3 regions of the Alistipes ihumii AP11 genome follow, and region 1 is predicted to be linked to each of the others. Evidence: riboswitches for the same ligand, from Rfam matches in the RefSeq annotation. Region 1 holds a riboswitch; each other region holds the start of a gene.

Region 1 (3,253 bases):
ACGATCACCTACCGGATCGAGCCGAGCCAGACGACCCAGCAGGCAGTCTACGCGAACGCCAGCAAGTTTATCGCCGAGGCTCACGGTTCGTACGAGAACTTCGACAAGGCGGTCGCCTCGAACTCGCTGTCGAAACGCGTGGCCCGCATCCGCAATACCGACCGCAACCTCAACGGCATCGACAACTCGCGTGAAATCGTCCGCTGGGCTTTCAACGGAGAGAAAGGCGACGTTTCCGCGATCATGGATATCGACGGCAACTACATCGTCGCAGCAATCACCGGAGTGACGGCGGACGGCATCGCGCCGGTCGAATCCGTTTCGAAACAGATCGCCGATATCCTTCGCCTGAGGAAAAAGGGAGAAATGCTGTCGGAAGAACTGAGCGGGAAAGGCTCGCTCGCCGAAACCGCATCGAAACTGGAGACCGAGGTGAAGGAAGCCTCCGGCATCGAGTTCAACTCGTTCTATATCGAAGGAGTAGGGGTCGAGCCCAAGCTGATCGGAGCCGTGACGGGTGTCGAAGAGAGCGCCCAGTCGAAACCGGTCGCCGGTAATGCGGGCGTCTACCTGTTCGACGTCACTTCGCGCAGCGCCATAGAGACCGTCACGCCCGAAAGCGAGCGCGTACGCCTCGAAGCCAATGCGCAGGCATACATCATCGAGCGGGCCAATCAGGCGCTCGTAGATGCGATCGAGATCACCGACAACCGGGTGAAGTTCTTCTAACTTCCCGGGGGAAGATCTTATTCATTATCAGGAAAGCCGTCTCCCAGTGGACGGCTTTCCGTTTTTCCGGCGTACAAAGACATATACGGGTTGCCGCCGTCCGAAACTCCCCGAACAGCCGAGTGGGCAAGATTCGGCCCGGCAGCACCGGTTCCGCCGCTCTTTCCGCCGGAATCGCCCGATCCGTAAGCGCTTCTCCTTTGGCCCGCACCGCTCCGGGATATGCCGATATGCAACTCCGCCGGCTTTTACACTGAACGTGCGATCGATCGATCGGTCGGCCGCTCGGTCCGCTCCTATATCCCGGCCGGAACGGAAACTTGGAAATCTCAGAGGCATACACAGCATATGAATTATCAAAGCAAAATATCCCCCATTCGCGAAGAAGGCTGAAAACCGCCCGTTCTTTCTCGGATTAGGAAAAAATTAATACATTTGCCCCGGATCGGTTTGCCTTTCCGCACTCAAGGAAGTAGGCAATAATAGGGAATCGGGTGAAAGTCCCGGACAGTCCCGCTGCTGTGAGGTTCCGTTTCGTCCGACACGATCTGTCGCCACTGGCGCCGCGCCGGGAAGGCCGTCGGACGGGAACGAGTCAGAAGACCTGCCGGTTCGTTTCGCGTTTCGGAGCTTCGTGGGTTAGGCTCCGGAATATGCAGATCGTCAAGTCCGAGCGACAAAGGGTAGACCGAATGTCAGGTCCGTCTTTTGCAGAAGAGACGAAAAGGGTGATTGATCGGAGAGCGTGGTGACAACGGAGAATCGGAACAAGAACGGCCGGACGGGCAAGTCGCATCGGCCGGCGGAATACGGAGACGGTACGGAGCGGCTGCCGAACCGCACGGAAGTCGCGCCGTGTGCCGACTCGATTCCCGCGGCAGCTTTCCGTTCAGGCGGACCGGCGCCCGCGACGGACGGACAAGTCGAACCAAACTTGTTGTTATGATAAAAAAAATCGTGATTGCCAACCGGGGAGAAATCGCGGTGCGCGTGATTCGCTCGTGTCGCGAGATGGGTATCAGCCCGGTGGCGCTGTTCTCGGAAGCCGACCGGCTGTCGAGGCATGTGATGCTCGCCGACGAGGCTTATTGCATCGGCGGAGCCGCCTCGAAAGAGAGCTACCTGAACATCGACCGGATCATCCGCGTGGCCCTGGCCTGCGGAGCGGACGCCGTGCATCCCGGCTACGGATTTCTGTCGGAGAACGCCGACTTCGCACGCCGGTGCGCCGAGGCGGGGCTCGTGTTCATCGGCCCCCGGCCCGAAACGATCGACGCGATGGGAGACAAGATCTCGGCCCGCAGGAAAATGATCGAGGCCGGCGTTCCGGTCGTTCCGGGCACGCAGGAGAACCTGTCCGGAGCCGACGAAGCCGTCGAGGCCTGCCGCCGCATCGGCTTTCCGGTCATGCTGAAAGCGTCGCAGGGCGGCGGCGGCAAGGGAATGCGTCTGGCGCGGTCCGAGGACGAGGTCCGCGAGGCTTTCGTGGCGGCACGCTCCGAGGCGGTGGCCTCGTTCGGCGACGGAACGATCTACATCGAACGCTTCGTCGAAGAGCCTCACCATATCGAGTTCCAGATTCTGGGCGATACGCACGGAAACGTGATCCACCTGTGCGACCGGGAGTGCTCGGTACAGCGCAGACATCAGAAAATCGTCGAGGAGAGCCCGTCCCCGTTTCTGACGCCGGAACTGCGCGAGAGGATGGGCGCCGACGCCGTGGCCGCGGCCCGGGCCGTCGGATACGTCGGAGCAGGCACGATCGAGTTTCTGGTGGACAAGCACCGCAACTACTATTTTCTGGAGATGAATACCCGTTTGCAGGTCGAGCATCCGATCACCGAGGAGGTGACGGGCGTCGATCTGGTCCGCGAGCAGATACGCATCGCAGCGGGCGAGCCGCTGTCGCTCGCGCAGCCCGACATCGTGCAGCGGGGCCATGCGATCGAATGCCGGGTCTGCGCCGAGGATGCGGCCGCCGGGTTCATGCCGTCGCCGGGTCCGGTAAGACAACTATCGGAACCCGGAGGTCCGGGCGTACGCATCGACGGATACGTCTACGAAGGATACGATATCCCTATCCACTACGACCCGATGATCTCCAAACTGATCGTGCACGCCGACACCCGTGAGCGAGCGATCGCGCGGATGCGCCGCGCTTTGGACGAGTACCGGATCACCGGTGTCAAAACGAACATCGGCTACCTGAGCTCCATTCTCGGCGTGCCCGACTTCGAGCGCGGGTCGTACGACACGTCGTTTCTGGAAAAGAACGCCGTCCTGCTCGGCTCCGCCGCTCCGCAACAGGACGAACGAACCGAGGATCTGGCCATGATCGTGGCGTATATGAACTATATCGTCGATACCGAGAGCGGCGCCGGCGCGACGGCCGCGACGGCCGGCGACCAGACGAGCCGGTGGCGCGAATTCGGCAAGCGCAAGGGCGTCATGGGCATGTAAAACGAAAAAGGCAAAAAGTATGGAAGTACAGATAGCAGACCGCACGGCCGAAGTCGAGCTGATC
Region 2 (3,253 bases), 1.0 Mb from region 1:
GCTCTTCCTGACGGTCCAGAGCATCCATCGTACCGGGCGACGGTACGACGACCTCGTCGCCGGGCCGCCAGTCGGCCGGCAGCGAAACATGGAAACGATCGATCGTCTGAAGCCCGACGAGCACTCGTCTGAGCTCGTCGAAATTGCGTCCGAGCGCCAGCGGATAATAGATGATCGCACGGATGACCGCGTCGGGATCGATAAAGAATACGGCACGGACGGCTTTCGTCCCGCTCTCGCCGGGATGAATCATACCGTACAGCGTAGCGACGTGCATCGAAACGTCGTCGATCAGCGGGAAGCGCACGTCGACGTTTTTCATGCCGTTGAACTCGATCCGCTCGCGAATCGTATGAAGCCATGCCAGATGGCTCGAGAGGCTGTCGACCGACAAACCGATCAATTGGCATCCGAGCCTTTCGAAATCGCGGGACATCGCCCCGAAAGTCATGAACTCGGACGTGCAGACCGGCGTGAAATCGGCCGGATGGCTGAAAAGAAGGACCCATTTGCCCTTGAAATCGTCGGGGAACCGGATCGGCCCCTGCGTTGTCGAAGCCGTGAAGGCGGGGGCTTTCTCCCCGATTCTCGGCACGGAGTGCGTTTGATTTTCCATAATTCCTTTTTTGATGATCGTATCCGACGGCGGGCGAACAGGGTCCTTGCAAAAAACGCTGCGACGGAACGGACGAATCACTCGGTTTCCGTTTCGTAGTCGTCGTACAGGTTGTTCAGTTCGAACCATGCGCTGTCGAGCTGCTGGTGCCACAGTTCCAATACCTCGTCCGGAGTATTCTCCGGCGCGCGGTCGATCCGCTTGCGCATCTCGGCTATTTCGTATTCGAGTTCTTCGCGTCTTCCCATATTCGTTTCCGCTCAATCGGGCGGAAAGCGATAACTTTTCACCCGGTCATACCGGCGGCTCCGCCGTCTCTACGCTCCGTACAAATCCCGTGCTAATCTGCCGCCGAGGCGGACGCAATCTTCTCCGTATAGCGCAAAAGCCTGAAACCGCCGAGAGGGGGATCGCACGGGCAGCCGTCGCCGAACGTTCCGCAACCCGAAAGGGAAAAAACCACCTTTCCGAACAAGCGGTCCGAGACCGGTCCGGCAACGGAATGCCGCCGCACATGTTGTCCGAAAAAGAAGAATATATCGGACTAAAAATGAAATATCTCCGAAAAAATACTATCTTTGCCTCGCAATGGTTTCCGAGACGGCGAATTCCGCTTCGCCGAGCAGGAATTAATAGGGAATGCCGTGCGAATCGGCAACAGTAACCGCTGCTGTATGTCTCTGCCCTGCGCCGGAAGAAGCGTCTTCTGCAGGGTCAAAAAGTTTTAAAATTTATGTCACTGGCGCCGCTGTCGTCGGGAAGGCTTTAAAACAGAGACGAGTCAGAAGACCTGCCTGAGCGAACGGATTTTACTTGCCTGCGGTTTATGGGTGGTAATCATTCGATGTCGCGCGCCGGCCGGCGCGTATCTTTCCGGAGGGTATTTCTCACCCGTACATCGCTTGCTGTAAAATCTCCATATCATTTTTAACCAAATTTACAGCAATGATGAAAAAGCTACTGTTCTGTTTTCTGGCCGCAGCGCTCGTGCTGACGTCGTGCTCGAAGGACGACTCGCTGCCGCTGCCCGAAGTCTCGAAGGTCGAGATCATCGGCGCGACCGAAGGCCAAATGAAAATCACGACGGGCCAGACCGTCGGCTTCTCGGTCGAGTGCGAAAACGTCGCGATCGACCGCTACGAATGGATCGTCAACGAAAAAATCGAAAGCGAAAGCGTTAGGTTCGACTTCACGCCTGCGCAGCGCGGCACGTACGATATTTCGGTCAATCTTTACAACGCCGACGGCGGAGTCACGACCAAACAGATCGGAGAGTTGCAGGTAGTCGATCCGGCTCCCGTCATCGCGTCGATCTCCTGCAACGACGAAGCGCTGAGCGACCCGGTCGAGGTGGCCGTGGGAACGGCTGTCAAGCTGACCGTCGAGGTATCGAACGTCGAAGTAGCGAGCTACGTATGGACGATCGACGGCGACACGGTCGAGACCGCTACCGGCGCGACGCTGGACATTCCGGTCTCCGACCGGAGCGGATCGCTGGCCGTTACCGTTTCGGCCGTCAATCTGGACGGGATCGCGTCGGAAGACTCGGCGTTTACGGTCAATTTCAACGGTCCCTACAAGAACGGGTTATGGATATTCGGCTCGACTGCCGGCGGACTGGGCTTTTTCGATCCGAGCGGCGAGGGAACGTTCTACGAGGATAACCTGTATACGACCGTCAACGGCGAAAGTACGGGCAGCACGAACGGAATCAACGACCTGAGCATTTACGACAACAAGCTCTATATCCTGATTCCGAATAACCAGTCCAACCGTTCGGCCGTCATCGCCTGCGACGCCCAGACGCTCAAGAAGGAAAAAATCATTACGGCCGAGGGCTTCGATCCCGCCACGCTTCAGTCCTCATCGGAAATCTACAATCTGCAGGTAATCGACACCAGCAAGTTCTATGTACTGTATAATTCAAGCAACGCCAATAACCAGACCGGCATCGGCGTGCTGAAGGTCGCTCCGGACGGAATGAATACGTTCACGACGATCGACGCCACATACGGTGCGGTCGGCGTCGACGGCCCGTGCTACTCGCACATGGTCAAGAACGGGAAATACATCATGGTCGGCAACGGTAACAAGATCGCGGTGATCGACACCGAAACCGACCAGGTAATCCGGACGATCGACGTGGACGAGGACCGTCAGGTCTGCGACGTCGTGAAGGGCCGCGACGGCAAATTCTACGCCGTAGTGGCGGGAAAAATCGACAAGACGGCAAATCCGTTCTGGATGTGGGGAACGACAGCCACTTCCTCCGCGTCGGTACTGACGATCGATCCGCAGACCTATGCGACGACCGAGCGGACGTTGGCGATAGAGGGGCTTCCGATGGTCAGCGTGGGCAACGGCCTGTACGGCTGCATGGCATGCGCCTCGGCGACAAGCGACGAGCTGTTCATCAAACAAGAGGGATATTCGGCCACCCAGATTTACCGGTACGACTGCCAAACAGGCAAAACGAGCGTTTTCGCCACGACGAGCCGATCGCTGGCCAAATACATGACCGCCACTCCCGATGGCCTGCTCTACGTTCCTACGACGGATTTCTATCACGTCTATACGGAAGTATACCGTATAAGCGACGGTACCCGAATGACCGGCGTCGAGTCCCGAATCGGCAAA
Region 3 (3,253 bases), 360 kb from region 1:
GAAGTCGAAAGACAGCAGATTTACAGTCTGCCCCATTTGGCCACTCTGGTATCCGCCCGATACTCGAATTTCAAGAACTTGTTTCCGCCGACTCTTTCCGCTCCCCTCTCGCGGCCCGGAAAGACGTCGTCGCCACCGAGCCGATGGAGGGATTCGAACCCCCGACCAGCTGATTACAAATCAGCTGCTCTGGCCAACTGAGCTACATCGGCAGTTCACAGCATTTTAGGGTTGGCAAAAGTACGAATAATTTCTTAATGCACAAACGGAATGCACTAAAAATTTAACCGTCTCGGCTAAATTCCCTTCGCCTCACCGGATAATCGCGCAATTACTGAGCGCAAATCGGCTTCAAATATACAACGGATTTTTGGAATAACGAAATTTTTCATACAAAACACGCGCTGCGGAATCAAAATTGTAACATTTTATCCACATTTCCCGCACGGATTGCGACGCAATCGCGACCGAAAGCCCCGGAGTCCCGCCGCATTCCCGGAATAAAGCGTTAATTTTGCAGAAAGGTTTCCGTCGGGAGAAACATTTGCATAACGCTCCGACAGAAATTTCCCTCCCGCGCAGGAAGACAGCCGGCAAAAACGGCACTCCTCCGCCCTCGGGAAAATACGATCATAAACCTTTCTTGCCCTATGGTATCGCAAACCGAGTTCTCGTTGCGCCCCCGTCCGCGCGGTTGCCATCTGGTAACCGACGAAATTCTCGCGCAACTGCCTCCGCTGCCCCGCGCGGGGTTGCTCCACCTGTTCCTGCAGCACACTTCCGCCGCCCTGACGATCAACGAAAACGCCGACCCGGACGTGCGCTCCGACATGGCCTCCGTGTTCGACCGCCTGATCCGCGAACGCGAGCCCTATTACGCTCACACGCTCGAAGGCGACGACGACATGCCGGCGCACGCCAAATCGACGCTCGCCGGCGTATCGCTGACGATCCCGATTACGGCCGGCCGGCCGAATCTCGGTCTGTGGCAGGGCATCTACCTGTGCGAGTTCCGCAATCACGGCGGCGCACGCAGGATCGTCGCCACGGTCGTTGGCTGACAGAACGCATAAGCACTTGTCCTGTTACAATCCGAATAAATATCGGATCGACGTTTTCAGGTAAATTTGTTTTTTTTCCAATTCACAATACATTGCGTTTCTCGAAAAGCTTCCCGGTCAAAGGTTATGGCACGAGTGAATCCGCCGGTCTTCCGTCGAGCCGGTGCGGAAGCACGATGTGTCGGACACCTCTGGCACTCTCGAAAGCCATGATCTCAGGACCCGTAAAAATCCTTCGGCAAACAGATTTTCCTTAGCGGTCAGCCCGCTGTCGAATATCCCTTTATCAATTTACAAAGGCGAGAGAAGCAAGTTATTTTATTTTCATCGGCAAATTTTATCCGGTAGCAGGAAACCGGCCGGCGATCTGAAATCTCTCGCCCGGACATGCCGAAAGGGCGGTTCGTTCGAGGCAGGGACCGCCTCCGAGCCAGCGGACTTCCGAAGCTCTCCCGGCTCCGGCAAGGCACGGGAACGCCGTGTTCGCCCGCCGAAACAGCGAGCCCGGCCGCAGCCCGGACATTTTTGCAGGTCCCGGTCCGCCGACCGGCACAAAACCGTACGCAATCATCCGTTTATCGAAAAATTGAAAGACGAATCCCGTAATTGTTGATAAAAAGTCGATACTTTGCACGGACCTGACCGGAGCCGGGCCGGATTTGTGCCTACCTTTACATTGTTTCGGCGGCGCGACGCTTCGCGCCCGAAAGAGGGAACGCCGTGAAATTCGGCGACAGTACCCGCTGCTGTGATTCCCGCCGAACCGAGGGCAACAGGCCACTGCAAATCCGTTTGCGGGAAGGCGCCCAAGGGAAGGGATCAGTCAGAAGACCTGCCGGACACGAGAAACGAATTTCCGCCTTCGGGAGTTAAGGCAAGGAGACACCGACGCGGACCGGTGCGGTCTGCTCGCGCGCAGACGCGCCTCCCCCTCCTCCCCAGTTTTTCCGCAAGGCAGATTTCCGTTTTTCGGTCGCGGGCTTGGCCCCCGGCAAACGACATGCAACGAACAAAAACGATACTGCAATGAACGGAACCAGTTTCAACATCGTCAAACGGGACGGCAAGCACGAACCTTTTTCGATGGACAAAATCACGGCGGCCATCGAAAAGGCATTCCGCTCCGTGGGCCAGACACCGACCGCGGAAACGCTCGGCAAGCTGACCTCCTGCCTTTACATCCACGAGGGGACGAGCGTGGAGGAAATCCAGAATCAGGTCGAGCTGACGCTGATGAGCCACGGCTACTACGGCGTCGCCAAGTCCTTCATCATCTACCGGCAGCAGCATTTCGAGGACCGCGAGGTACGCGACAAGCTCGCCTTTCTGGTCGACTACTGCAACGCCGAGAATCCGGCTACGGGCAGCAAGTACGACGCGAACGCGAACGTCGAGAACAAGAACATCGCCACGCTGATCGGCGAGCTCCCCAAGCGCAACTTCATCCGGCTGAACCGCCGGCTGCTGTGCGACCGGATCAAAGAGATGTACGGCCGCGAGATGGCCGACAGTTACATCGAGCTGCTCGACCGGCATTTCATCTACAAGAACGACGAGACGAGCATGGCCAACTACTGCGCCAGCATCACGATGTACCCTTGGCTCGTCGGCGGGACGATCTCGATCGGCGGCAACTCGACCAAGCCGACGAACCTGAAATCGTTCTGCGGAGGATTCGTCAACATGGTCTTCATCGTCAGCAGCATGCTCAGCGGCGCTTGCGCGACGCCCGAGTTCCTGATGTACCTGAACTACTTCATCGGGCAGGAGTACGGCCCGGACTATTACCGCGATCCGGATCGCGTCGTCGACCTGTCGCTCAAGCGCCGTACGCTCGACAAGGTCATCACCGATTGCTTCGAGCAAGTCGTCTACTCGATCAACCAGCCGACCGGCGCGCGGAATTTCCAAGCCGTTTTCTGGAACATCGCCTACTACGACCGCTACTATTTCGAGAGCCTGTTCGGCAACTTTTTCTTCCCCGACGGATCGCGGCCCGACTGGGATTCGCTCGACTGGCTGCAGCGCCGCTTCATGCGCTGGTTCAACGACGAGCGGACCAAGACGGTGCTCACCTTTCCCGTCGAGACGATGGCCCTGCTGTCCGAGAACGGCGACGTAAAGGACAAGGAATACGGCGAGCTGACGGCCGAGATGTATGCGGCGGGCCACTCGTTCTTCACCTACATGAG

The links. A riboswitch is a leader RNA that binds a small molecule or an ion and turns the genes downstream of it on or off. The one in region 1 is predicted to bind cobalamin.
Region 2: it holds a riboswitch for cobalamin, as region 1 does, so the genes downstream of both, NQ491_RS00310 (DUF5074 domain-containing protein) here and accC (acetyl-CoA carboxylase biotin carboxylase subunit) in region 1, are expected to answer to the same signal.
Region 3: it holds a riboswitch for cobalamin, as region 1 does, so the genes downstream of both, nrdD (anaerobic ribonucleoside-triphosphate reductase) here and accC (acetyl-CoA carboxylase biotin carboxylase subunit) in region 1, are expected to answer to the same signal.

Annotation. Positions count from the first base shown of each region.
Region 1 is NZ_CP102294.1:1,847,825-1,851,077, forward strand. It holds gene NQ491_RS07470 (peptidylprolyl isomerase) at 1-729, shown strand, start outside; cobalamin riboswitch at 1,159-1,355, shown strand; gene accC (acetyl-CoA carboxylase biotin carboxylase subunit) at 1,672-3,189, shown strand; gene NQ491_RS07480 (acyl-CoA carboxylase biotin carboxyl carrier protein subunit) at 3,209-3,253, shown strand, end outside.
Region 2 is NZ_CP102294.1:71,608-74,860, reverse strand. It holds gene NQ491_RS00320 (peroxiredoxin) at 1-616, opposite strand, end outside; gene NQ491_RS00315 (hypothetical protein) at 694-864, opposite strand; cobalamin riboswitch at 1,189-1,428, shown strand; gene NQ491_RS00310 (DUF5074 domain-containing protein) at 1,562-3,253, shown strand, end outside.
Region 3 is NZ_CP102294.1:1,490,000-1,493,252, forward strand. It holds tRNA gene NQ491_RS06100 (tRNA-Tyr) at 1-58, opposite strand, end outside; tRNA gene NQ491_RS06105 (tRNA-Thr) at 139-212, opposite strand; gene NQ491_RS06110 (secondary thiamine-phosphate synthase enzyme YjbQ) at 651-1,061, shown strand; cobalamin riboswitch at 1,727-1,915, shown strand; gene nrdD (anaerobic ribonucleoside-triphosphate reductase) at 2,088-3,253, shown strand, end outside.